2 regions of the Halomonas sp. LC1 genome follow, and region 2 is predicted to be linked to the other one. Evidence: riboswitches for the same ligand, from Rfam matches in the RefSeq annotation. Region 2 holds a riboswitch; the other holds the start of a gene.
The links. Region 2 has a riboswitch for thiamine pyrophosphate ahead of QIT27_RS04950 (sodium:solute symporter family transporter). Riboswitches for the same ligand answer to the same signal wherever they lie in the genome.

Region 1: linked by a shared signal. The riboswitch ahead of thiM (hydroxyethylthiazole kinase) and the one ahead of QIT27_RS04950 (sodium:solute symporter family transporter) in region 2 are both predicted to bind thiamine pyrophosphate.

Annotation. Positions count from the first base shown of each region.
Region 1 is NZ_JASSPG010000008.1:130,316-141,587, forward strand. Features, by position in the region: gene QIT27_RS14080 (DoxX family protein) at 40-447, opposite strand; gene QIT27_RS14085 (LysR family transcriptional regulator) at 542-1,462, opposite strand; gene thiE (thiamine phosphate synthase) at 1,459-2,073, opposite strand; gene thiM (hydroxyethylthiazole kinase) at 2,063-2,872, opposite strand; TPP riboswitch at 2,897-2,988, opposite strand; gene QIT27_RS14100 (hypothetical protein) at 3,038-3,382, opposite strand; gene QIT27_RS14105 (DUF2237 family protein) at 3,508-3,882, opposite strand; gene gloA (lactoylglutathione lyase) at 4,089-4,622, shown strand; gene QIT27_RS14115 (DUF6164 family protein) at 4,624-4,989, shown strand; gene QIT27_RS14120 (cupin domain-containing protein) at 4,986-5,660, opposite strand; gene QIT27_RS14125 (metal ABC transporter solute-binding protein, Zn/Mn family) at 5,808-6,917, opposite strand; gene QIT27_RS14130 (metal ABC transporter permease) at 6,960-7,850, opposite strand; gene QIT27_RS14135 (metal ABC transporter ATP-binding protein) at 7,834-8,568, opposite strand; gene QIT27_RS14140 (hypothetical protein) at 8,565-8,720, opposite strand; gene QIT27_RS14145 (hypothetical protein) at 9,153-9,464, opposite strand; gene QIT27_RS14150 (sensor domain-containing protein) at 9,610-11,256, shown strand; gene QIT27_RS14155 (alpha/beta hydrolase) at 11,205-11,272, opposite strand, start outside.
Region 2 is NZ_JASSPG010000002.1:442,754-454,025, forward strand. Features, by position in the region: gene QIT27_RS04920 (circularly permuted type 2 ATP-grasp protein) at 1-1,423, shown strand, start outside; gene QIT27_RS04925 (alpha-E domain-containing protein) at 1,428-2,426, shown strand; gene QIT27_RS04930 (zinc-binding metallopeptidase family protein) at 2,427-3,488, opposite strand; gene QIT27_RS04935 (CoA-acylating methylmalonate-semialdehyde dehydrogenase) at 3,711-5,207, shown strand; gene QIT27_RS04940 (hypothetical protein) at 5,257-5,946, opposite strand; gene QIT27_RS04945 (peroxidase-related enzyme) at 6,121-6,732, shown strand; TPP riboswitch at 6,777-6,880, shown strand; gene QIT27_RS04950 (sodium:solute symporter family transporter) at 6,870-8,249, shown strand; gene QIT27_RS04955 (sensor domain-containing diguanylate cyclase) at 8,324-9,754, shown strand; gene QIT27_RS04960 (magnesium transporter CorA family protein) at 9,772-10,740, shown strand; gene QIT27_RS04965 (MFS transporter) at 10,737-11,272, opposite strand, start outside.

The DNA.
Region 1 (11,272 bases), on a different contig from region 2:
ATTGGCCTGCCGAGACGAGGGGCTCGGCAGGCCATTGGATCATGCCAGTCGGCGGCTGATGACGAGGCTACCGCTGCCTAGGCCTGCCTGTACCAGGAGAGCCACGGCCCAGAACACTGGGAACTCCCAGCCGCCGCCGGGGTTGGAGAATACCCAGCCGTTACCCAGGTGTACCCAGGCGGCGCCGAGCAGCACCGGCACTAGCGCAAGGCTCACCCAGCGGGTGTATAGGCCCAGTACCAAAGCCAGGCCGCCGCCGACTTCGGCCGCAATGGTCAAGTAAGCCATGAAACCGGGCAGGCCGAGCGATTCGAAGTAGCCCACCGTGCCAGGAAGCGTAAACACGAACACTTTCATTAAGCCGTGGGCCAGGGCCATCACGCCCAGGCTAATGCGCAGTAAGGCGGTGGCATGGAGGGTTGCAGCAGGGGTCGTTAAGGTTGTCATAGCTCTCTCTCTCGCTGTGTGTGTGCATCACCGTGGATGCGATGAGACAACTGTACGTCAGCAGAGCGAGATGATAATCCCGCCGATTGGCACTTCACTGTTGCGAAATGCGCGACAATCCTAGTCCCTGTTCCCATACCGGTGGGTCTCCCCAGGCATCGGCCAACTGGTCGATGAAGCGCGTCACCTTGGCGGGCAGAAAGCGCCGCGCGGGGTAGATGGCGTGTATGTCTAGGTAGGTCGGCGGAAGGTCTAACAGAAGCGGCACCAAGTGCCCCCGTTGGATGCTCTCATGAATCAGAAAGCTGGGCTGCTGGGCAATGCCTAACCCCGCTTCGGCGGCATACGTCAGCATGTCGCCATTATTGCTCTCTAGTGGCCCCGTGACGCTGACGTGCTGCTGATTGAAGCGCCAGTCGCCGCTGTTCTGCCCGCTGCGATAGCGCAGGCAGTGGTGCTGGGTCAGATCCTCGATGCGCTGAGGGGTGCCATGCTGTGCCAAGTAGCCGGGGGACGCGCACAGCACCAGCTGGCAGCGGGTCAGACGCTTGGCGATCAGGCTGGAATCCGGCAGGCTGCCGATGCGAATCGCGACATCGTAGCCCTCTTCCAGCAAATCCACGCGACGGTCGTTCAGGTCCAAGCGTACGTCTAACGCCGGGTGTGCCTGCATGAAGTGCGCTACCTGTGGGGCAAGGTAGCGGGTACCAAAACTCATCGGACCATTGATGCGCAGGCGTCCACTGACGGTGCTGGTGCCGCTACCGACATCGGCAGCGGCCTCGTCCAAGGCCAGCAGAATGGCTTGAGCGCGAGCCAGATAGCGCTCTCCGGCATCGGTGAGATGCAGCCGCCGAGTCGTTCGCTGAATCAAGCGAGCGCCCAGCGTCTCCTCCAGCGCCATGACCTGCCGCGAGACGCGTGTGCGTGAGAGGTCCAAGGCCTCGGCGGCACGGGTGTAGTTGCCGAGCTCGGCCACTTTGACGAAGGCGGCGAGCTGATCGAGCTGGCTCATGGGGCGCGAAACGCCAGCGCCGCCTGATAAGGGTCAGGCTGGCCGCAGATGGCGGAAATCACCGCTAAACCGTTGGCACCGGCGGCCCTGACTTGGGCGGCGTGCTGCGCCTTCAAGCCGCCGATCGCCACGTTGGGCAGCGGGCAGGCGCGGACGAGTTCGGCCAAACCATCGAAGCCTATCGGCTGAGCGTGATCCTGCTTGCTGGCGGTGGCGAAAATGGGGCCTAGCCCGACATAGTCCAACAGCGCGATGGGCGCGTTACGAAGCTGCGCGACGGTGTTGATCGACAGCCCCAAAATGGCGTGCGGTCCCAGCACCTCACGCGCCTCTTGTACGGCGGTATCGCTTTGCCCCACGTGCAGGCCATCGGCGCCGCTGGCGATGGCCACGGCTAGCCGGTCGTTGATGATCAGCGGCACGCTGGTGCCCTCCAGCAGCGCTTTGAGCCGCTTGGCTTGGGCGACCATCGCCGCGTCGCTGGCGTGTTTGTCGCGCAGCTGTACCACGGTGACACCGCCTTTGACGGCGGCCTCCACCGTCGCCTCAAGGCCAGCGTCCGCGCACAGGATGGCATCGGTGACTAGATAGAGCGAGAGATCACACTGCATGGAGCGCCTCCACCTGGCTGAGCGACGAGAGATCATCCGGGGTGAGCTGGTACAGAGCATCCAAGAGGGCAACCTGAAAGCTGCCCGGCCCATCGGCCCGTTGGCCAGCACGATGCCCGGCGATGCTAAAGCACGCCAGGGCGGCCAGCGTTGCCGTCAGCGGGTGCTCGCGGTTAGCGGCGACGAACCCGGCCACCAGCGCACTCAATCCACAGCCCAGCGTCGTGACACGGGGCATCAACGGGTGGCCCCCGGTCAGCCGGAAATGGTGGGTACCGTCGGTCAAAAAGTCGGTCTCGCCGGTCATGGCGACGATGCAGTGCTGCCGTTGCGCGAGCGATATGGCTGCGTGAGCGGCGTCATCGGTGGATGCCGTTGCATCGACTCCGCGTCCTTGGCTTGCCAAGCCGGTGAGCGCCATCACTTCAGAGGCATTGGCGCGAATGACGCTGGGCCAGTGGGGCAGCAGCGCCTGGCACACCTGCTGGCGAAAGGCGGTTGCCCCGACCGCCACTGGGTCTAGCACCCACGGCGTTTGGCTTGCGTTGGCCGTGCGAGCCGCCAGCTGCATCGATTCGGCCCAGGGCGTAGAGAGCGTGCCGATATTGATAGAAAGCGCACCTGCCAGCGCGGTAAATTCGGCGACCTCTTCGGGGGCGTGCAGCATCGCGGGCGATGCCCCCGTGGCCAGCAGCAGGTTGGCCGTGCTGTTCATGGCCACGTAATTGGTCATGCAGTGGACGAGCGGCGTGGTTTCGCGCAGAGCGGCGAGCATATCGCCAAGCGGGGGGTAGGCCATAGTATCCTCCCGGCCAGGGAGGTGGTGAGAGGCACCACGACTCCCTACGCCGGCGTTATCCGGTTCAGGTTCGAAGGGTGCTTCTCAGCCGCTGGGCGGCGCCCCTGTCGTTGGTGGCTACTATCCTAGCCTTGGACGGAGCTGTAAAGCCCCGCCGGAAGAGACTTAACGAAACGCGATGCGCGTGCCGTAGGTAAGCATTTCATCAGGGGTGATGGCACGGCCCGACACGCCAATCATCTCATCGCCGCACTGGTCGGCGAAAGTCAGCACGCCGTGGGTCAGACCGAGCTGGCCCAGGGTGTCACGGATTTCACCGGTTCCCAAAAAGGTACTGACGCGGCCTTCGGCGTCGCTCAGGTCCGATACACCGTTGGCATGGTGAAAGCGCACCTTGTAGATACCGTCCATGGACTCGACTTCGACAATGGGGGAAAAGCCGTTTTGAATCGCATGGCTCAGCTGCTTCAGAGTCAGGCGATCGCCAAGGGTCATATCGATGGCTGTCATGACGCTCTCCTATCTGACGCCATTCGCAGGGCATCACGGTTGAATTTGTAAAACTGTCGAGATAGAAGTGTAGAAGGTCTGCATCGTTTTTCCAGGCGCATTCGATCAGAGCGCGTGCCGAGAGGTCAGTGCACGGCATCCAGCGCGTGTTGCTGAAGTTTGGTCAGAGGGATGATCTCTAGCGTGCGCTCGTTCGTGCCCGAGAGAATCACCGGTGGTGCAAGCCCCACTTGGGCTGCTTCGGCCCAGCGGTGGGCGCACAGGCACCAGCGGTCGCCGGGCTTCAAGCCGGGAAAGCCGAAGGCCGGGCGCGGGGTCACTAGGTCGTTACCTTGAGCCTTGGAGAAAGCCAGAAACTCCTCGGTCACCATGGCGCACACCGAATGGATGCCGACATCGTCAGGCCCAACGCGACAAAAACCGTCGCGGTAGAAGCCGGTTTTTGGGGCATGGCAGCAGGGCGTGAGCGGCTCACCCAGTACGTTTCGATCACGGGACATAGAGACTCCTTCGGGCCGGGCTGGAATTCCTAGCGCCTTGCCCTCATAACTAGACATTAAACGCGCCATCGCACGTTATGACCGATGCGCTGGAGCGATGGTCAAATGGCGGGCGCTTAGCAGCCTAAGCCTTGTACAAAGTACTACGTTCGTCAAAGAATTTGCACCGTATCCACGAAAGCGTCACCCCCCATAAGGAGAGTCTCATGTCGTATCAAGGTGAACAGCATCCAGGCGTTGCCCCAGCCGCCCCGCAAACACAGGGTTTTCGCTTGAACCACACCATGCTGCGGGTCAAAGACCCCAAGCGCGCGCTGGCGTTCTACTCCAAGGTGTTTGGAATGCAGGTACTGCGGCGCTTGGACTTCGAGGAGATGCAGTTCTCGCTCTACTTCCTGGCTAACGTAGAGGCCGGTGATAGCGTGCCGGAAGAGACCCAAGCGCGGACCGCGTGGACCTTTAGTCAGAAAGGTCTATTGGAGCTGACCCACAACTGGGGTACCGAAAACGAGCAGGACTTTGCCTACCATGACGGCAATGCAGAGCCGCAGGGCTTCGGGCATATCTGTTTTAGCGTACCGGATTTGGAAGCCGCGCAGGCGTGGTTCGATGAGCATGACGTGACCTTCGTCAAGCGCGCCGACCAGGGCAAGATGAAGGACGTAATCTTCGTCAAAGACGCCGACGGCTACTGGATCGAAGTGATTCAAGCAGACCGTATGGCCGCCATGGGCGATTGATATGGCGCATCTGCTGTTTCGGTTGCGTCACGTGACCGACGAAGAGGCCATGGAGGTTCGCCAGCTGCTGGAGGCGCATGGCTTCGATGTGTACGAAACCCAGGCGGGCTTTTTTCGCCTGGGAGTCGATGCCATTTGGCTGCGCAACCCTGCCCAGCGAGACGATGCCGAAACGGTGCTGGCGCACTATCAGGCCGAGCGGCAAGCAAAGGCGCGCAAAGCGCATGAAAACGCGTTGGCCCGCGATGAGGCGCCGACGTTGTGGCGACGTTTCGTGGCGCACCCGCTGCAGGTCACGCTAGTGATCGTTGCGGTGCTCATGATCGCTCTGCTCACCCTGCTGCCGTTTATTGGGCTAGCTCGCTAGTCGTCAGAAGCGTCAGACAGATGCCCGCGCTTGACGTACATCATTACCCCGGCCTGGCCTGCGCGAAGCCGTGGCGCAGCCCCCGGCGGGTAGCGGCACCAGCTACCTTCCGGGTACTCGGTGTCCGCATCGCACAGCGACCCTTCCAGCACGAACAGCTCTAATCCGCCCGGTAGGGCAGGATAGTCGGTGACGATGTCACGCTCCCAGCGCTCCAGGCTGATACGCTCGCTTTGATAGGTATGCAGCATTTTGTACGTGATGCCGGGCCGACGATCAGGCTGCCAGGGCAAACGGTGGGCGGGAATGGCGAGTTGGAGCAGGTCGTTCTCATCGAACTGGTGGAGCTTCACGAGAATCAGCGCGCCCTCATCGCCAATGTGGGGCGTATGGCCCGTGCCGATGGGGTTGCGCAGGTAGCTGCCCGCCGGGTAGCGGCCATGTTCGTCGGCAAACACGCCCTCGAGCACGAGAATCTCTTCACCGCCGCCGTGGGTGTGGCGGCTGAACTGACTATTGGGCGCATAGCGTACCAGGCTCGTGGCGCGGGCCACCTCATCGCCAATGCGGTCCAGCATCATTCGTTCTACGCCTGCGCTGGGCGAGGCGACCCAGCGATACTGCTCCGGCGTGACACAGGCAAAGTGGCTAAAGTCGGCGTTTAGGCGCATGGTAGTGGCTCTTTGCAGGGGTTTAAACAACGTTAGCGGCGCATGGTGGAGCCAGTCTCCCCATCCTCACGACAAAATGCAACGCAAAAAAATACCGCCTGGCGCAGGCGGTATTCGATTCTTTACGGCACGTCTTTACGACATGGCTCAGTGATCATGACCATGATCGTCGTGGTCGTGGTCGTGGTCGTGGTCGTCATCGTCATGACCAGGATCATTATGGCCCGGCGCTGCCAGAGCATCGTGGAGCACCTGGGCGTTGTGGCGCATCATGCCCAGGTAGGTGTTGGCATCGCCTTCACTGGCCAGCGCATCCGCGTACAGCGTGCCGGCGATGGGAAGGCCAGTCTCTTCTGCCAACTGCGTAATGATTGCCTGGTTGGTCATGTTCTCGTGAAACAGCGCCTGTACGTTCTCTTGCTCGATCACATCGATCAGGGCGGCCATGCTGGCACCGCTGGGATCCGCTTCGGTCGAAAGGCCGACCGGCGAGAGGAAATTTACGCCGTAGGCGCTGGAGAAGTAGCCAAACGAATCGTGCCCGGTGATCACGCTGGCCGACGCAGGAATCTCGCTGAGCAGCTCACGAATCTCGGCATCAACGCTATCCAGCTCTGCCAGGTAGCGCTCGGCATTGGCTTGGTAGCTCTGCGCGTTGGCACCATCGGCCTCGATCAGGCCATCACGAATATTGGTGACGTAGACCCTCGCCTGCTGCAGATCTTGCCATGCATGAGGGTCGTCATCGCCATGGGCGTGCTCGCTGTGATCGTCCTCTGCATGCTCGTCGTGATGCGCGTCATCACCATGCTTGTCATGATGCGCCTCATGAGCGTGCGCGTCGTGGTCGTGTTCATCGTGCGCTTCATGATCGTCGTGGTCACCATGCCCGTGCTCGTCATGCGCTGCGAACGCACGTGGGGCGATGCCATCCGTCGCCGTCACCAGCGCCCCGCGGTAGTCGCTGGAGTCGATCAGTCGCTCCATCCAGCCTTCGAACAGCAGGCCATTGAAAACCACCAAATCGGCGCCGGCCAGCGCGCGGGCATCACCAGGGCTCGGGGAGTAAACGTGGGCATCGCCATTCGGGCCGACCAGGGAGCTGACGTCCACATGCTCTCCACCGACGTTCTCGACCATATCCGCCAAGATGGAGAAACTGGTGACGACCTGAACCCGCTCGTTCGCCATGGCCGCGGGCAGTGCCAACATGGCCGAGACGCCGACTAACCAGCGCGATGAAGAGATAAGCGACATAACATGCTCCTGATGATGAAATAAACGTGAGACGATCATCCGCTAGTGCGACTGCTCCATCGCCAGCGGCGTGGTTTTACGCCGTAACTTCGCGGCTAAGCTGTGGTAGCGGCCAAACAGCGCCGAGAACAAGTACGCTCCCCCGGCCAGTAAGATAATGCTCGGGCCAGATGGCGTGTCCAAATGGAACGACAGCAGCAGCCCGCCGGTACTGGCCAGCATCGCTAACACCACGGCGATGCCCATCAAGCCCTCTAACCGCTTGCTCCAAAACCGCGCTGCCGTAGCGGGCAGCATCATTAAGCCAACGGCCATCAGCGTGCCCAGGGTTTGGAAGCCCGCCGTCAAGTTGAGCACCAGCAGCCCTAAAAAGACGCTATGTACCCAACCGCTGCGGCGGTTTTGGCCGCGTAGAAACAGCGGGTCTAAACACTCCACCACCAAGGAGCGGAAAATAACCGCCAGGGTGATGACGATCAGCGTGCTGATCGAGGCGATCAGCAGCAGCGCCGTGGAGTTAATCGCCAAAATGGAGCCAAACAGCACGTGGGTAAGATCCACACTGCTGCCACCCATGGAAATCAGCATGACCCCGGCGGCCAACGAAATGATAAAAAAGCTCGCCATGGCCGCATCTTCACGCTGGCCGCCCATCTTCGAGACCGCCCCCGCCAGCAACGCCACCATGACCCCAAACAGCACGCCACCGACACTCATCACCGGCAGCGAAAAGCCCGCCAGCAAAAAGCCCAGCGCCACGCCGGGTAAGATCGCGTGGGCCATGGCATCGCCAATCAGGCTCATGCCGCGCAGCACCAAAAACACCCCAAGGGGCGGAGCGGCTAGTGAAAGCGCTAGCCCGCCGACCACGGCACGGCGCATAAAGCCGTAATCGAACGGCGCGATCAGCCACGCATCAAGCAGTGCCAGCATGGCGGCCTCCTAAGGTAAACGGCACCACTTGAGCAGGCGCGTGCTGCTGGTTCAGCGCGCTGGGCGCGACCCAACGGCCATGACCACCGCTTAGCATCAGCACTTCGTCGGCCAAGCGGCGCAGGTGATCCATGTCATGCAGCACGATGATGATCGTCACGCCCTCATCGGCCATTTGGCGAAAAATACGAATCAAAATATCGACGGTGTCGCTGTCCACGTTGGCAAACGGCTCATCCAGTAGCAGCAGCTCGGCCTCTTGCATCAACGTTCGGCCAATTAGCGCCCGCTGGCGCTGGCCCCCGGACAGCTCGCCCAGCGGGCGGTGGGCCAAGTGAGAAATGCCCAGGCGTGCCATGATGTCACGGCCTTTGCGGTAGTGGGCCGCACAGTAACCTTTCATGGCCCCGTGGCTAGGCCAGCTGCCGGTCATCACCAGCTCTTCCACGCTCATCGGGAAGGTCAGGTCGAGCGCCAGCTGCTGAGGCAGCCAAGCGCGGCGGGCGTTATCTACCGTGCATATCACCTTGCCACTAATAGGCCTGAGTTCGCCCATGATGGCCTGAATCAGCGTGCTCTTACCGGCGCCATTCGCGCCGATGAGTGCGGTAATCGCGCCGGATTTGATATCGCCATCCACATGTTCGAGCACCGTGCGGCGACCCTGCGCCAGGTGCAGATCGTGGAGCTGCAAGCGCGAAGAGGAACGTTCGCTCATAGTGGCCACCCGCCAGCGCCAGCCCACACCACAAGGCCCCATAGCGCAAACAGCGGCAGTGCCACCAATCCCAGCCGCTTACGGGCCGACAGCGACATCAGCGAAAAATGACAAGGACCTTCCTTGTTATGGCGATGCATGTGCTCACTCATCGAGCGACCTCGCTAACGGATAAATAAGTTATAACATAACATTCGGTAAAACCAAAAAAGTGGCGGATATTTTACGCGCTCACAGCGCGCTGACAACGGTGAGCGCGCTAATCTTTGAGCTGCGTAATAAGCGCTCTTCCCAACGCTATCACTAGCGAGTGAGGAGAAGGGCGGGCAAACGAAGAGGCGAGGGCTGGTGGGCGCCATCAGTCGCGTTGGGACGTTTCCCTCCGAGAGACCCCTTGCGCGCCTCATCTCCGGCGCTTTCACTCGGCTTGGGTCTGCCACCCATTCGACTGGTTCAGCAGCAACATTGCTGCTGCCGCTGATATTGCTTAAAGGGAACGATGTAGTGGCGTGGAGAGATGCGAACACTCACTGGAGAAGGCATAGTCATCTGCGATTTTTAAAAAGTAGTTCGCCGCACGGTGATTACTCCTTCTCCTCATCCTCTTCCCAGCGTTCCATGGCGCGTTTGTCGTCAGGTAGGCGGACCATGTCGCCGACAGTGAGCTTGTGTTGCGATTTAAAGCGGTGGCCGTGCTGGTCGAGAATGGCGGCGACGCTGCCGATGCTCACGGCGTCTTCTTCCCGGTAGGCTTCGACCTTGACCCGTACGATACGGCCTTGATAACGGGCAGAGAGTATAGCGCCGGGGTAAGGGGGCGTGTGGTCGGGGTCGTTTTTGAAGAAGGCGGCGACGCTGGCGCTGCCGGGGTCGTCCCATTCGACGTGTTGATGCATGGTCAGTGTCCTTACATAAGTCGTTAGAAAACAAGCAGACGCTTTCAGTGTAGTGTGCGTTGGCGGCACTCGGCCAATGTGCATAGACAGCTGTGGCCTATGCGCTTAACTTACGAGTTTAAGGGAACCTGGGGGAGAGGCCGCGATGCATCCGTACCGAGCGCTATTCGAGCAGTCGGGCACACCGCTTTTCGTCGTCGAGCGTTCAGCCCCTGATGCAATGAACGTGTACGCGAACGCAGCCTTTCGGCGCGTGGTGGGGTGGGCCGCCGATAACAGCGAGATGGCGCTGGCCAACTGCTTTCCCCTCGACGTAACTAACGTGCTGGCCGCCGTACAGGCTTGTGACCAGCAGCAGGCCGTTCAGGAACTGATGGTGACCTGGGCAGACGCCTCACGGCGTTGGCAACTGCAGCTCTCGCCCGTGGTGGACGGCGAGTATCGCGCCGTGTATGGGGCGTTGCATCAGCCCGCGCTGCCGTTTGGCGAGTCGTTGGATGCGTTGCTCTCGCAGCTACCGGGCTTCATTTACCAGTTGCACTACTCGCGCACGGGCACCTGGCGTTACACCTATGTGGGGCAGCGGGTCGAGGAGATGTTTGGGGTGAGCGTGGAAGAGGCGCTGGCCGATGCGCAGACGCTGCTAGCCAACATTCACCCTGGGGATCGCGATGCGGTCATCGAAAGTTCGCTGGAGAGCGCACGCACGATGACGCCGTGGAAACAGGAATTTCGAATGTTCCACCGTCGTGGCGAAATGCTGTGGGTGGAAGCCAGTGACCAACCCCGACGCGAGCCGGATGGCAGCGTGCTGTGGACGGGGTACGCCAACGATATTACCCAGCGCAAAGCGCTGGAATCGGCACTGAAATCCAGCGAGCAGCGTTTTCGCCAGTTGGTGGAGCAGGCGAACGATATCATCTACACGCTCAGCGCGGACGGCACGATGACCTATATCTCTCCTAACTGGCAGCGCATTTTAGGCCACGAAGTGAGCGATGTGCTCGGCCGTAATATGAGTGCCGTGCTGCACCCGGAGGATTTGGAAGCGTGCCGCCGCTATATCGAGAAAGTGTTCGTGACGGCCGAGCCGCAGGGGCTGATCGAGTACCGCGTACAGCATGCCAATGGCGAGTGGCGTTGGCACTTCACCAACGGTGCGCCACTGTTGGATGACCAGGGCAATGTGACCAGCTTTCTAGGTATTTCCCACGATATTACCCCGCGGCGCGAGATGGAGCAGCGAGTACTGCATCTCGCCCAGCACGACACCCTGACCGACCTGCCCAACCGGGCGATGTTCTTTGATGAGCTGGGGCAGGCGCTGGCCAAGGCGCTGCGCTCGGATGGTCAGTTGGCGTTCTTGTTCATCGACTTGGATAACTTCAAGCCGGTGAATGACCGCTGGGGACACGGTGTGGGGGATCAATTGCTGAAAGACGTTGCCCAGCGTATGCGATGTCGGCTGCGCGGCACGGATATGGTGGGGCGGATTGGCGGTGATGAGTTTGTGGCGCTGTTGGGCGGCCCGGTCATGGAAGAGGAGGCGCTGGCCGTTGCCAACCAGCTCTGCCGTGCGCTGGCCGAGCCGTTTGCTCTGACGGTGGGCGACGTGCGCGTCTCCGCCAGTATCGGCGTAGCGCTCTTTCCGCAGCATGCCCGGGATGAAGCCTCCTTGATTCACTGTGCGGATCAGGCGATGTACCACGCCAAAGCCCAAGGTCGCAATCGCGCGGTTCTCTACTCCGCTGGCGCCTCGGATAGGGCCGTTTGCGGCGAGCCGACGTACTGAAACATGAACGTCAGTG
Region 2 (11,272 bases):
ACCGGGCAAACCACGTGCTTCTGCGGATGAGTTATGTAACATGTTGGCGCGCTTCAGCGCTGAAGAGTTAGCCGAACGCAAAACGGCGGCAGAAATTGCCATTCGCACGATGGGTATTACGTTTACCGTTTATTCAGAAGGGGCGATGATCGACCGTGCTTGGCCCTTCGATATCGTTCCCCGCATCATACCCGCCAATGAGTGGCGTAAAACGGAAGCGGGCTTGAAGCAGCGGGTGCAAGCGCTGAACTTGTTTATCGACGATCTGTATCACGAACAGAGCGTCGTGAAAGATAAAGTACTCCCTGCGGAAGTATTGGCTCAGTCGGCCAATTTCCGACCTCAATGTGTAGGCATCAATCCTCCCCATGGCGTTTGGGCACATATTTGCGGGTCTGACTTGGTGCGTGGCGGTGATGGCACGCTCTATGTGTTGGAAGATAACCTGCGCATTCCGTCGGGCGTTTCGTACATGCTGGAAAACCGCAACGTCACCAAACGCGTACTACCGGAGCTGTTCGCGTCGGGCAAGATCTTGCCGGTGGATGACTATGTCGCGCAGCTTTACGACATGCTGGCAGCCATGTCGCCGCGCCCGGGTGATGACCCACAGGTGGTCGTGTTGACACCGGGGATCTATAACTCTGCCTATTTCGAACACGCTTACCTTGCCCAACAAATGGGCGTCGAGCTGGTGCAAGGCAGCGATCTGCTGGTCGATGACGACGACGTGGTTTACATGCGCACGGTAGAGGGCCTGCGCCGTGTCGACGTGATCTATCGCCGGGTGGACGATGAGTTCCTCGATCCAGAGGCGTTCAACCCGCACTCCATGCTGGGCGTGCCGGGGCTGATGCGCGCCTGGCGCGCAGGAAAGGTCGCGCTGGCCAACGCACCTGGGGCAGGGGTTGCCGACGACAAAGTCGTCTACGCCTTCGTCCCTGAGCTGATCCGCTACTACCTGGATCAAGAGCCGTTGCTGCCGAACGTGCCGAGTTATCTATGCATGTTCGAAGAGGATCGCAAGTACGTGCTGGACCATTTGGATGAGCTGGTGGTGAAACCCGCCAACGAGTCCGGCGGCTACGGCATGCTGATCGGCCCACGCTCCACCAAAGAGACGCGCGACGAGTTCGCGCGCTTGATCAACGAAAATCCGCGTAACTACATGGCCCAGCCGACGCTGGCCCTCTCGACCACGCCAACGCTGGCCAACGGCTTGCCTCAGCCTCGCCACGTCGATCTGCGTCCCTTCATTCTCTCCGGCCCGGAAACCCACGTCACCACCGGGGGACTCACTCGCGTGGCGCTGGTCGAGGGTTCGTTGGTGGTCAATTCGTCCCAAGGGGGCGGTAGTAAAGACACCTGGATCGTCGAGACCGACGAGAACGCGGCGGGTGCCGCTGAGCAGAAAGGAGCCTAGCGCCATGCTGTCACGCGTTGCTGAAAACCTCTATTGGATGGCGCGCTACATCGAGCGTGCCGAAGATACCGCGCGATTACTGAGCGTCAACAGCCATTTGATGCTGGACTTGCCTCGGCATTTGCCACTGGGCTGGGCGCCTCTCATCGAAATGACCGGGACGCTGGAGGCCTTCAATGCCCGCCATTCCAGCTTCGACGAGCGTAGCGTGGTGCACTTTTTGTGTGCCGATGCCCAAAACGGCAGCTCGATTCTCTCGGCGCTGGCGAGCGCCCGGGAGAACTTACGCACCACCCGGGACGTAGTGCCCCGCGAGATTTGGGAAGAGGTCAATCAGCTCTATCTCAACGTCGCGGACCACGCGGAAAACGGCGTGAGCCCTCGACGTCGAGACGCATTTTTGAAAAACGTCATTCGTGGCTGCCAAACGTTGACCGGGTTGATCGAAGGCACCTTGAGCCACGGCCCTGCGCGCACGTTCATCAAACTGGGCCGCCAGCTTGAGCGGGCAGATATGACCACGCGGATCGTCGATGTGCGTTCGGCCAGCCTGCTGCCGCAAAACCCTGAAGAGCTGCTGCCGTTCGAGAACCTGCAGTGGATGAGCGTCTTGAAGTCACTCACCGCGTATCAGATGTATCGTCAACAGGTCAGGCTACGGGTGCGCGGCCCGGACGTGCTGCGTTTTCTGCTGCAAGATCCGCATTTGCCTCGCTCCATTGCCTGTAGTTTGGAAACCTTGGGGCACGAGCTACAGCTACTGCCCCGCCAAGACCGCGTCGCGGCGACGGTGTCGTTGGTACGGGCCGACGTGGTCGATGCGGATATTCAGGCGCTGGCGCACTCGCCGAGCAAGCTGCACGCTTTCGTGGACGAACTGCAAATTGGCTTTGCCGCCATCCACGATACGCTTAGCGCTACCTACTTCGTGAACGGCGACGGCGTTCCTCGGGTCACCCAGCGTCAAACCCAAAGCCACACAGGCGACCATGACAACGATTAACTAGGCCGCTTGAGAGCTGGCGTTCGCCTGTTGAATGAGTTCATGCAGGTACGCCAGCTTCTCACGCACCGCCGGGGCGATGACGCCGGGTGCCAAGTCCAGCAGGCCCATGTCACGATTGAGTTCGTTCACTGCCATGCCCACCTGATGAAACGCCTGAAGCATGCTCTCCAAAGAGCCGTCGTACTCGGCACGTGAGAGGCCCATGTGCAGTGCCGTATCCAGCACGGCCACCATGTCCAGATAGAAGGCAAACGTCTCGGCGAAATCCTCCCACGGATGCATGGCGGCGTAGGCGGAAATGAACCGCGAGGGCCAGTCTGCCGGCGCGCCTTGCTGATAGTACTGCTCCAGGGCTTCGCCATAGGTAGGGTGGTTGTGGTCGCCGAATACGCGAATGCTGGCGGCTTCGTCTTGGTCTTTGACCAGCAGATCCCAGTAGTAGTGGCCGATTTCGTGACGAAAATGGCCGATCAGCGTGCGGTGGGATTCGTTCATGTCGACACGCAGCCGCTCACGCTCTACGTCATCGGCTTCTTTGACGTTGATGGTGATATGGCCGTTGGCGTGGCCGGTGTAGACCTTCTCTTGGTTCGCCGTGGAGCGCCATAGCCCTTGGTCGGGCAGCGCATCGGCCATGAACGAAAAGCTCAGCGGAACGCGGATGTCCTCGCCTTCGACGCCATGGGGAAGCTTGAGCAAATCCAGCGTATAGAAAAGCCGCCGTTTAGCACTCTCCAGCGCTGCCCAACGCTCCCGGTTGCCGTCGACCTCTAAATCGGGAATCACCTCGTTATAGCGGCAGCAGTCGCACAGCGTATCCGCGTGCCCTTCGGCCATCACGACCATCCGATTGCAAACGTTTTCGACGGCGTAGTTGTGGCACTTCATCAGCGCCGTACCGCAGCCTTCATGGGTGCAGCGGTAGCCGCCGCTATCCAGCGGTGCCAGTGCCACGATATGACGACAAGCGGGGCACCAGCCTACCTCCGACTCACAGGCCAAGCAGTGAGTGTTCTCGAAAAACAGCGGATTGCCACAGCGGCAGCTAAACGTCTGCATGGATGCCTCCTTGTGATCACCACAGCGCATCTCACGAAGGTGAGTGCTGATACTCAACTGTCTCAGCATAGCGAGGCCCTGACTGAGAGGGAAAGCCAAATCGTCGCTCGATGCGGAAATTATCTTTGCCCAGAGGCTAATTGACGTTTACGTCAACTTGCTGATATACCCTAGTAGCGCCTTATTCGATCCCATAACAAACACAACCCGAGGAAACGCATCATGTCTGTTCGTGAAATACCGATGTATATCGATGGCCAGCCGGTCATGTCCCAAAGCCAAGAGTGGCGCGACGTGGTGAACCCAGCGACTCAAGAAGTGGTCGCCCGGGTGCCCTTCTGTACGTCCGACGAGGTCGAGCGCGCCATCGCCAGCGCCAAGACGGCGTTCAAAGAGTGGCGTAAAGTGCCGCTGGGCAAACGCATGCGCATCATGCTCAAACTGCAGGCGCTCATCCGAGATAACACGGCGGAGCTGGCGGCACTGATTACCGAAGAGCATGGTAAAACCCTGCCGGATGCGGAAGGTGAAGTGGGGCGCGGCTTGGAAGTGGTCGAGCATGCGTGCTCCATTACCTCGCTTCAGCTAGGCGAGCTGGCCGAAAATGCCGCCAATGACGTCGATGTATACACCATGCACCAGCCGCTGGGCGTGGGAGCGGGCATTACGGCCTTCAACTTCCCGATCATGCTGCCCTGTTTCATGTTCCCGCTGGCCATTGCCACGGGCAACACCTTCGTGTTGAAGCCCTCCGAGCAGGACCCCAGCTCGACCATGCGGCTCGTAGAGCTGGCGCACGAAGCAGGTATTCCTGCCGGGGTTTTGAACGTGGTCCACGGTGGGCCGGATGTCGCTAACCAAATTGCCGACCATCAGGATATCAAGGCACTGTCGTTCATCGGTTCGACCCATGTGGGGTCACTGCTGTACAACCGCGCTGCCGCCGCAGGCAAGCGCATGCAGGCCATGATGGGCGCAAAAAACCACTGTGTCGTCATGCCGGATGCCAACCGTAGTCAAGCCATCGATAGCCTGCTGGGCTCTGCTTTTGGTGCCGCCGGTCAGCGCTGCATGGCGAACTCGGTGGTCGTGCTGGTGGGAGAGGCGCGCGAGTGGATCAAAGATATCGAAGCCGGTGCGCGCAGTATGACCGTGGGGCCGGGTACTCAGCGTGAAGCGGACCTAGGGCCGCTGGTATCGCCACAGGCCAAGGCCCGCGTCGAGCGCTTGATTAGCGCAGGCGAAGCAGAGGGCGCCACGCTGCTGGTGGATGGTCGCGGCTACACGGTCGACGGCTACCCGGATGGTAACTTCGTCGGACCGACTCTGTTTTCCGATGTGACGGCAGACATGACGATCTATCGCGAGGAAATTTTTGGCCCGGTGCTGTGCGTTGTCAACGTCGAGACGCTGGACGACGCCATCGCGTTCATTAATGCCAACCCAAATGGCAACGGCACCTCGATCTTCACCAACTCGGGCTGGGTAGCACGGCGCTTCGAGACCGACATCGACGTGGGCCAAATCGGTATCAACGTGCCGATTCCAGTGCCGGTGGCTTATTTCAGCTTTACCGGCTCTCGGGCCTCGAAACTGGGTGACTTGGGGCCCAACGGTAAGCAGGCGATTGCCTTCTGGACCCAAACCAAAACGGTCACTGCCCGCTGGTTCGAGCCGGAAAACGTCTCAAGCGGTATCAACAGCACGATTTCGCTATAGCGCGCCCTGGGCGCAGTAAAGCGCCTCCTCGGCCGAGGAGGCGCGCAGCTCAATAACGTTCGAACAGCGGCAGGCTTTCCGAGAGCAGTTGGGCGATGGGACCCAGCTGACTTTCGTGAAGGACTAGCAAATAAGGCGCGTCCTGCTCCTCGCTGATGGGCACCAGCAGCGCAAACTCGCCCTCCTCCAAATGAAACTCATGGATCTCGCGAGGGCCGTGGGGGGTGTCGCACTGGGAGCAGCGGTAGGTGTCATCTTCGCCGTAAACCAAGCGGTGGTACATCTTGAACAGCGTGTAGAGGGCGAGCCCACCTTCGAACGCGGGCCAACGGGCCGGCGTTTCGCGGATGTCGTCGGTCAGTGCGTTGCCATCTGCTTCGGCATCGGCAATGGCGTCGGCTAGCGGCTCGGCCAGGATGGCGGTTTGATCTGCGGGCAACGGTGCGTTTTTCTCGGCAGCCGTAGCGAAGCGCGTCACGGCGGCATCGAAATCTGTCAGGCTGTGCAGGGTAAAGTCGGCGTGCTGCAGGTCGGCGGGTTCGAAGCCACCGTTCTCCCAGCCGTGAATCACACGAAGCGTTACCTGACCTCGCTTCATGGGGCGGGCCAGCAGGGTGTGAAGCATGACGCGGATATGCAACTGACGCTCATCCGTATCGTTTTCGAACGCACGGTAAGGGTCGGCGAACAGTTCATGCAAACGCCCTGGCGTGTGCTCTTTTGCTTCGGAGTATGACATGGTGGTTTCCCTGTTAGTACACCGCTTGGCTAATAGCGTACGGCTCTTATGACATTAAATCATTAAGAGTATGGCGAGCGTTAAGGCGTATTGAAAGACTCTTTAGTTAGCAATTTGTTACGAGTAAACGCCATTCAGCAGTTAGGCGCCACGTTACAAAAAACAGGAGTGCGTATGTCTGTCTCGATAAGTCGATTTACACTTCCTGAGACGCTAGAAGAAGTTCCCGAGGATATCCGGGAAGCCATGTTAGCGGTGCAGGAAAAAGCGGGCTTCGTACCCAACGTATTTCTCATGCTCGCGCATCGTCCCCAGGAGTTCCGTGCTTTTTTTGCCTATCACGATGCGTTGATGGACCGGGCGTCCGATACGCTGACGAAAGCGGAAAAAGAGATGATCGTCGTGGCCACCAGTGCCCGTAATCGCTGTTTGTACTGCGTTGTCGCCCATGGCGCGCTGGTGCGTATTTATAGTAAAGACCCTTTGCTGGCGGACAATATCGCCATTAATTATCGCGTGGCGGGACTCAGCGAGCGTCATCGGTTGATGCTCGATTTTGCGCTGCATAGCGCCATCGAGCTGGGGGAGTTTTCAACCGAGTGGCAAATGCGCCTGGAAACCGTTGGGTTTACCTTGGACGACTGTTGGGACATTGGTGCCATTGCGGCCTTTTTCGGCATGTCCAACCGCTTGGTGACGCTGGCGGGAACGCCGCCCAACGCCGAGTTCTATACGATGGGGCGCGTCCCCAAACAGCCGGAGGAGAGTGCTCGGCAGACCACCTGAGACTTTACTAATGCGCTAGTTTGATTGAGGATGTCGCCTCCATTCACTGTCGCCAGGGGAGCCCCATCGGGGCTGAGAATGCGCGTAACGCAGACCCTGGAACCTGATCCGGTTCGTACCGGCGGAGGAAGCGCGACATGCCTTACCTAACGTCTCTCGTATTAGGCGCAGCGTTGTGCTGCTTTGCTTTTTTGGGCCTTCGGGCCCGCTTTGGTGGCGGTTCGTTGGATGACTATGTCACCGCCCGCAATTCTCAAACCGCGTCTACCTTGGGGCTCTCCTTTTTGGCCTCGGGTATGGGGGCGTGGATTCTGTTTGCGCCCCCGGAAATTGGCGCGTTCGTGGGCCCCGTGGCGCTCCTGGGCTATGCGCTTGGCTCGGCGCTGCCTTTCATCGTGCTGGGCCTTTATGGCCCCAAAATACGCCAAGCGCTGCCGGAAGGGCGCAGCATCGCCGAGTTTGCTGATACGTGCTACGGCACGGGCGTGCGCCGCTTCGTCGCGCTCGTTTCCGTGGCTTACATGGGCTGCTTCCTGGCTGCTGAACTCACCGCCATCGGGGCGATTACCGCGCTACTCTCCGACGTGCCTCCTGCCGTGGTCATCATCGGGGTGGCGCTCACCACGCTGGTCTACACCGTGATGGGAGGGCTCCGGGCAAGTCTCGCCACCGACCGCTGGCAAGCGTGGCTGCTTTTGGCACTGCTGCTCGCCGTCGCCAGCGTAACGCTCTGGCGACTACCCAATATGCCGAGTGACGCACAATTCCCGTCGCTCCCCATCGGTAGCTCGCTCAGCGTCGCGTTGACGCTGGTGATCGCCGTGACAGCAGCGAACTTGTTTCACCAAGGCTATTGGCAGCGGGTGTGGGCGGCCCAAGACGACGCGAGCCTGGGGCGCGGTGCCTGGCTGGGCGGCGGCCTGACCGTTCTGGTCGTCATGGTGATCGGTGGTGTTGGCATCATGGCAGCGATGAGCGGGGTCAGCTTCGGCGAGCCGCCCATGCCGTTTTTTGCGCTGCTTAGCGATGCCCCGGTATGGATCACGCTGCCATCCCTGGTCCTGGCCGTCACGCTGGTCACCTCGAGCGTCGACACTTTACAAAACGGTATTGCGTCACTGTGGGCCAGCGGCCACCGGCCCGAGGCCCTCAACAAAGCGCGCTGGCTCACCGTGGCCATCATGCTGCCCGTGATCGTGATTGCTTTACAGGGGCTGTCGGTGCTGCGGCTGTTTTTGATTGCCGACCTGCTGTGTGCAGCGATCGTGGTGCCGGTGCTGCTGGGCTTGTGGCAACGAATGACACCGACGGCTGCGATCAGCGGTGGGCTAGCGGGGCTAGTAGGCGCCGTGCTGCCTGGCTGGCTGAGTCAAGGTAGCGTCAGCGCGGGAGTATTGGCCGCGACGTTCCCCGGTAGCGTACCGACACTGGGGCCGTTCGTGGGGGCGCTGCTGCTCTCCACGGTGGTGAGCGTGGTGTGGGCCGGGTTGACCCCGCGGCGTATCGCCGTGCGTTAAGTGGGGCGTTGAGCAGAAAATTCCGTTTCACGGTATGCTGTTAGGGGACTGATGACCACTTAGGTGTGATCGCCATGAGCCACCTGTTACCCCCTAACGAAACCGCCCGTTTGGCTGCGCTTAACGAGCTGGCCCTGCTGGATACGCCGAACGAGCCCGTTTTCGATCGCATCACGCGGTTGGTCACCGTGCTGCTCGGCGTTCCTAAGTCCACCATCAGCTTGATCGATACCGACCGTCAGTGGTTCAAGTCGCAAGTAGGCATGGAGTTCTCCGAGAGCCCCCGGGACATGGCGTTTTGCGCCTATACCGTGCTGGAGGACGAACCGCTGGTGGTCGAAGACGCTCAGAGTGACGAGCGCTTCGCTACCAATCCCATCGTGACGAAACCCGGCGGCATCCGTTTTTATGCCGGGATACCGTTGCGCAACTCCCATGGTCTAGTGCTTGGATCGCTGTGTGCGATGGATACGCAGCCGCGCCAGTTGACTCCTCAGGAACAAGCTGCGATGCAGGATTTGGCCGATATCGTGATCGGCGAAATTCATCTGCGCGAGCGGCTCATCAACGAGCAGAAAATTCGCGCCGCCACTCAGCAGTCGCTCACGGCGCTTCATCAAAGTCTTGAACAGCGTATTGAGCAGCGCACGCGTGAGCTCAATTTGGTGATCGAGTCTGCCTACGACGCCTACCTGAGCATCGATGCGCAGGGGCGCGTGTTGGACTGGAACCGGGCCGCCGAAAGCATGTTCGGCTGGAGCCGCAAAGACGCGTTGACGCGCCCACTCACCTCGCTCATGTTCCCACAGGGGCTGACCTGTGACGACGCCGCGATGCCCTTGACCTGCGACGCCATACGACGAGACGGGGTTCGCTTGCCGGTCGAGGTGCGGCTAAAGAGCTTTGAAGTGAATGGCCGCCCGCGCCGCAGCGTCTTCATCCACGACATTACCGAACGCCAGCAGCTTGAGCGTCTGCGTGACCAGCAGGCCCGAGAGGACGTACTGACGCGCTTGCCCAATCGTCGCGCACTGGATGAGCGGCTTCCCGAAGCGATGGCGCGGGTACGTCGTACCCTGGCGCCGCTTGTCGTGCTGTTTCTGGACCTCGACGGGTTCAAGCGCATCAACGACCAGCACGGCCACGGCATGGGCGATGAGCTGCTGCGTGAGGTCGCGCAGCGCCTTCAGAACGCCGTCCGCGAGACGGACTTCATTGCCCGTTGGGCGGGAGATGAGTTCGTCGTACTGCTCGAAGGGGTGACTACCGAGGCTCTTGAACCGTTGGCAAACAAGCTGATTCAGGTGATCGAAGAGCCGCTACACGTGGGGAGTGCCACGCTGCGAGTGAGCACCAGCATTGGCGTGGCGCTGTTCGTGCCCAACGCGGCTGAGACGCCACAGGAGCTGCTGAAACGTGCCGACGACGCCATGTATAACGCCAAACGCGCAGGTAAAGCGCGTGTCGCGTTGGCGCGTCCGGCGGATACCCCCAACCCTCTTTAACGAACCCAGGGACGCGTATGATTCGTTGTTTATTGACCACCCCAGAAGGCGATGTGCGTGAGGGCGATTTGAGCCTGATGGACGAGTGGAAACGCATGCCCACGGCACATCTGTGGGTCGATATGAAAGGCGAGAGCGAAACGCAGGAGCGTGACGTGCTAGAGCGTTTCGATTGCCACCCCATGGCGATCCAAGATGCTCATAAAGAGCGCCACCCCCCAAAGATCGAAGAGTTCGACAATCACACGCTGATCATCTATCGCGGTATTTCGTCGTTCGATGCCCAGCTCAATTTCGTGCCCCAGCAGGTCTGTTTCTTTGTTGGCGAGCGTTTTCTGGTCACGCTGCACCCCGGCGAGGCGCTCAGTATCGAGCGTTTATTCAATGAGCACGGCAAAGCCCTGCTGGCCCAATCGCCCGAGCAGGTCGCGTTAAGAGTGATGTATACCTCTGCGGGCTTTTACATCGACAGCTTGCTGGAGTTCGAGACGGAGTTGAGCGATCTCGAAGATGAGCTGCTGGAGAACGGCAACGATGTGTTGATGCGTAAAATCACCACTTATCGTTCTCGTCTGGTCAAAATGCGCCGCATCTTCAGCTACCACAAAGGCATCACACAAGAGCTGACGGCGTATGATTACGCGCATTTACCCCGAGGCGAAAGCGAAACGCTGCATGCCATTACCGATGTCGAAGAGCGTTTCGAGCGACTCTATACGCTGACGCAGATGTACTACGACATTTGTGGTGATTTGGTCGATGGCTATATCTCCATTTCGTCTCACCAGCTGAACATCACCATGCGCGTATTGACGGTGATTACCGCTATTTTCGTTCCGTTGACGTTTATCGCCGGTATTTACGGCATGAATTTCGAGTACATGCCTGAACTGAGCTATCAGTACGGCTACTTTTTCGTTTGGGGCGCCATGCTCGGAATTGGTGGGATTCTCATTTGGCTGTTCAAACGGAAAGACTGGTTTTAAAGCCCTTGCCGAGCCGTCAACTGCCGCAGACGGTACGCCAGCAGCATCAGCCCCAGTGCAATCAGTAGCCAAAGCGTGGCCAGTAGAATGGGAAACGCCTGGGCCCCCGCCATATCCAACAGTGGGCCGGTCAGTGACGGGATGACCAGCGCACCGCTGCCCGCAGCGGTGAAGATGGCGCCGGTGGTGCGTCCTCGCATGACGATCGACTGGTTGCACAGCGCAAACAGCGTGGGGAAGAAAGCCGAGGCGGATAGGCCAAACAGCAGCGCGCCGACGCTAAGCGGCAGCGCGTTGGCGTGCAGCCCTGCCGCCGCGCTCAACCCCAGCGCCAAGCAGCCGGCAAGCACCTGCCAAGGTGAGCAAACGCGCAGCAGCGGAATCGCCAGCAGACGCCCTGCCGATAGCGCCAGCCAAAACAGCGTTGCCAGCAGCGCCGCCTGCTCGGTGCTCAACCCAGAGAGCGTGCCATACGCGGTAACCCAACCGGCGAACGTAATCTCGATGCCCACATAAACGGAAAACAGCAGCA